Regions from separate parts of the Shewanella scandinavica genome, predicted to be linked through region 2. Evidence: riboswitches for the same ligand, from Rfam matches in the RefSeq annotation. Region 2 holds a riboswitch; the other holds the start of a gene.
What was found. Region 2 has a riboswitch for cobalamin ahead of Q4Q50_RS13210 (TonB-dependent receptor). Riboswitches for the same ligand answer to the same signal wherever they lie in the genome.
Positions count from the first base shown of each region.

Region 1: another riboswitch for cobalamin. It lies ahead of Q4Q50_RS08000 (ABC transporter ATP-binding protein); the one in region 2 lies ahead of Q4Q50_RS13210 (TonB-dependent receptor).

Region 1 is NZ_JAUOES010000007.1:122,441-124,843, reverse strand. It holds gene Q4Q50_RS08005 (histidine phosphatase family protein) at 1-609, shown strand, start outside; cobalamin riboswitch at 814-980, shown strand; gene Q4Q50_RS08000 (ABC transporter ATP-binding protein) at 1,081-1,974, shown strand; gene Q4Q50_RS07995 (FecCD family ABC transporter permease) at 1,943-2,403, shown strand, end outside.
Region 2 is NZ_JAUOES010000014.1:14,445-16,847, forward strand. It holds gene Q4Q50_RS13205 (hypothetical protein) at 1-611, shown strand, start outside; cobalamin riboswitch at 748-980, shown strand; gene Q4Q50_RS13210 (TonB-dependent receptor) at 1,090-2,403, shown strand, end outside.

The DNA of each region.
Region 1 (2,403 bases), on a different contig from region 2:
GCAGCGGTTGAGTCACAGGCCAGCGTGTGTAGCGCGATTTATAGCTCGACCTCACGCCGCTGCGCCGAATTTGCCCAAGCCTTTGCCGCCGAGCTGCATTCGACGGCGGCGCTGGTATCTGAGTCAAGGCCATTGCAGGCGCAGCTTTTATCGGGTTTACAGGAAATTGATTTTGGCGATTGGGACGGTCGTCGGCTCGATGAACTGTATCAACAAGCGGGCGAACATTTAGCGGCCTATTGGCAAAACCCTTGGCAAACACCGCCGCCCAATGGGGAAACTATGGCCAGTTTCGAGTCGCGGGTGAATGGGACGATTGACCAGATACTCGCCGCCGAGTTTGAACGGTTGATTCTCGACTCAGATAACGCCGAGCAGGCAGTGGGCGCTAGTGTGGGTACGAGCGAACTGGCTGCCAAAGTATGGGTCGTGACCCACGGCGGAGTGATCCGTCACTTAATGGCGCGCGCCCTTGGGGTTGAACGGGCGGTGGGCTTTTACAGTCAACTCGATTTACCCGTGGCGGCCGTGGTGAGCATTAATGTGCTGCAAGATGAACACGGCGTTTGTTACTGGCGTTTAGATTGGCCGAGCGGGCGCTGCGAGTGATCCGCGTTGCCCTAAGGTGAAGATTTTTCTTGTCTTACCAGCGTGATTGTCGATTGCCTATTAAGGTAAATATAGGATAATGCTTTTTCCTGACGTCCCCTGACGCACGCGGCCTTGCAAGGCTGGTGGCAGTGTACCGGATGACGTCACAGAAATAGGTGTTGGGAGTTTTGAGTCGTGCGAGGGTGTTCTGTGGCAACTATTGCCGAGGCACGCTGCAAAGGCTTGAAATCAATCTCAACATAATAGGGAATCGGGGCTGACTGCTCGTCAGTCAGCCCGAACTGTGCCCGCAACTGTGAGTGACTTTTTATATTGTTTTCAATAGAAAAGTGACGAGTCAGGAGACCTGCCTATTTCTGTTATCGCTGCGTGCAGCCTTAGTTCTCGAGCGGGTGACTCGAGGGAGCCGATGACAATGTGCACAACCTTTTTTAATTCAGGTTTGGACTCGCTAGGAGCACCGCGTTGGTGAAACTCTCTGCCATCCAAACGAGCCATGCTTTGAATGACAGCGACACTCGCCCATCAGCGAGCCAGACGGTCGCGCTCGATGTCAGCCAGTTAAGCTGGTGTATCGATGGCAAAACCATTCTTTCCAATATTAACTTTGCGCTGCCAACGGGGCAGATGTTGGGTTTGATTGGGCCTAACGGTGCGGGTAAGTCTAGCTTGCTACGCTGTTTGTATCGCTTTGTTCGCCCGACTCAGGGCAAAATTACCTTGTTTGATCAAGATATTGAGCGCTTGTCGCCCAAGGCGTTTGCTTGCCGCGTCGCTGTAGTGCAGCAAGACACGCCGCACTATTTTGATTTAACCACAGAGCAATTGGTCAGCATGGGCTTAACGCCGCATAAGGGCATGTTCGATACCAATTCGAGCTGTGATGGCGAGCGCATTGCAAAGGCATTAGAGAAAGTCGGCCTGAGTCATAAGATGCATCAACAGTACGAGCACTTATCCGGCGGTGAAAAGCAGCGTGCCTTGATCGCCCGCGCCATAGTGCAGCAGCCACAACTGCTGATCCTCGATGAGCCAACCAACCACCTCGATGTGCGTTATCAAATTCAAATCCTCGAATTAGTGCGTAGCCTTGGCATCAGCGTGATTGCCTCTATTCACGATCTCAATTTAGCCAGCGCCCTGTGCGACAGTTTATTGTTGATCCATAACGGTGAAGTCAGCGCTATGGGCACGCCAACTGAGGTATTAACCGAGGCGCGAATTGGTGATGTGTTCGGCGTGTGCGCTCAGGTGTCGACCCATCCACAACATAAAAAGCCCTTAATCAGCTACTTTTATGGCTACCATGATTCGACGCACAACATGGCTAATGCTTTGGCTGAGCGAGGCGAGGGCGGATGATTCAGGGAGTAAACAGCATTTCATCTTACATTTGGGGCGTATCGTGACACCTTTGACGAGACAACAACTGATGCTGGTCGCATTAGGCATAATCACTTTGATAACCCCCATTGCCGCCACGAGTTTTGGCGCGGCGAACATCAGTTTTATGGATGTTATCCAAGTGTTTATCAATAAAATGGCCAACCTCACTCAAGCCAATGGCATGACGGAGCGCATCGTGATGGAGCTCAGACTGCCGCGTATTTTACTGGCCTTTGTGGCGGGTGCGGGCTTGTCTTTGGCGGGCAGCGTGCTGCAAACCGTGACCCGCAATCCATTGGCCGACCCTTATCTGTTTGGCATTAGCTCAGGCGCGTCCTTTGGCGCTGTGGTGATGTTGACGTTATTCACGGGCTCTGGATTTTTTGAGAATGCGGGTATGGCGGC
Region 2 (2,403 bases):
TCTGCAGCTTAATTGGCTCAGAGCCTGTTCAAGCCACATTAGATATGCCCCGGAGCGAAAGCGGCGTTGCTCATACCCATGTATTGCCCGTATTTGGTCAGCAATTAGGGTTCAATCTGCCTGCGGGCTGGAAACAGGCTTATCATGAGGAGCAAGCAGGCATGTTTATGGCAGAATATGTGCCTGAGCAGGAAGCATTAGCCCAGTGGAGTGCCCTATTTTGCGTGCAGGGTTTTAAGGATATGGCCGAGAGTATTAGCCCTGAGCGTTTTTTAGATGCGATGGCCCAGACCTATAAATCGACCTGTGATGGCGAGGTGGTGTACCAGAAGTTAGGTGACACTGAAGTCGATGGGCACGCTGGATTTCATGCGATTCTAGGCTGTACAGCCATGCCCAATTTACACGGTGTGACGCCACTGAATCCCAAAGCCTATGCTTCAACTCCTCAAGGGGAAATTGGCTATTATACGGTTGTCAGTGGCAATAAAGATTTGTATCTGTTGCATAAGTCGATGCGAGGTGCCGTTTTTTCTGCCGATAAACCACCACTGCAGGCAGATAATAGCCAAGATTTTATCTCCACTTTAGTCCCATTCTCCTTGAAGTAGGCTGTAGACGTTCGCTTGAGTTTGATGGACTTTCATCCGTATAGACGTCTATAATGCGCGCGCTCAGGCTCTATAATGTGCTGAGCCTTAAGGGAGTATCGCTGTTTTATTGATGGCTGTACCCTATGAATCAAATTTTTAGTCAACCTTCTGAGGTGCTTGCGTGCGAAAGCCGCGAGATAATCGGGAAGCCAGTGAAATTCTGGCACTGCCCCCGCAACGGTAAAAGGTGAGAGAAGACCGCGTTTGATTGGTGTGTTCAAGACAGAACCCGATAGTCAGAATGTTAAAGGTCAGTCTCGCGTTAATTCTATTTTTACGGATTAACATAGCCTAAGTCCGGAGACCGGCCCTAAAGGTGTTTTTGAGATTTCGGTGGGCAGATCTCAAAATGCGATAGTCACTGTCAGTATCTTTTACTGAATGAACAGTATCGTGGCGCTAATGCCCCGTTTTCCTTGCAGGAGTTAAAGGTAAAATGGGAACAAATCCAACCAAAATCGCGCTGCTGATCGGTAGCCTTTGCAGTTTTTCCGTTATCGCGCCCGCTATGGCGGCTGACGCTAGCAGCACAGCGAAAGTCGACGAGCATCTTGTCGTGATCGGCCGCTCTGACAATACCCCGTTAAATATTGCCGCGAATGTGAATGTGATTGACGCTGCGGCGATTGAAATGAGCGGTGCCACTAGTGTGACTGAAGTTTTACGCGGTCAAAGTGGTATTCAAATTTCAGATAATAACATCGGTACTAGTTTTGCGATGCGTGGCTTTAGTGCCAGCACTGCTGCGAATAACACGCTGATTTTACTTGATGGTCGTCGCCTCAATAATATCGATATCGCAGCCCCTAGTCTTAATGCCATTCCGCTTAACCAAGTCGAGCGCATCGAAATTTTATCGGGTAGTGCGGGTGTGCTTTATGGTGACCAAGCGGTAGGCGGCGTGATCAATATTGTCACTAAATCCCCTGAAAATACCGGCGGTAGCGTACAGTTATCCGGCGGCAGCTTTGATACCTATGAAGGTCGTGGTGATGTGTCTGGCGCGATCAACAAGGATTGGCGTTACTTTTTCACTGGTAGCTATAACCAAGGTGACAACTACCGCAAGCATAATGCCAATGAAACAGGGTCGATTTTAGGTCGCATTCAATATAAAACGGCCACAGACTCCTTCTTTGTTGAAACTAGCTACTACGACAACGATCGTGAAAATCCGGGCTCATTGACAGAAGAACAGTTCAATAAAGACCCACGCCAATCTTTCAAGAGCAGCGAATATGTCCATGAGATGACCACTGCGGCGCGCACGGGTTACCAGCATCAGCTCAATCAAAACTGGGCGCTGGCAGCGGATTTAGATTATAGCGATACCTTAGTGTCTTCTTTTAATTGGGGGGCGAACAGCCATAACACGCGCTCACTGTTGATGTTTAGTCCTAAAGCGTTAGCGAACTACAGTACCCGTCAAGGTGAGCTAAACCTAGTCACAGGTTTAGACATCAGCCGTGGTAAGGCTGATTTTGACACTATGGCGCGCAGTAATGTGCAGCAAACACAAAGTGCTTACTTACAAGCCACTGTGCCATTAAGCCATACCCTAAGTTATGTTGTGGGTGGGCGATATGCGCGGGTGACCGACGAGTTAGTCGATCGCAAAGTTTATCCTAGTGGTATCGATTTAGATGAAGATGCGACAGCATTTGAGTTTGGCCTAAACTACCGTCCTAGTATGGAGCACAGATTCTATCTACGTGGAGATGAAAACTTCCGTTTTGCGAAAGTGGATGAG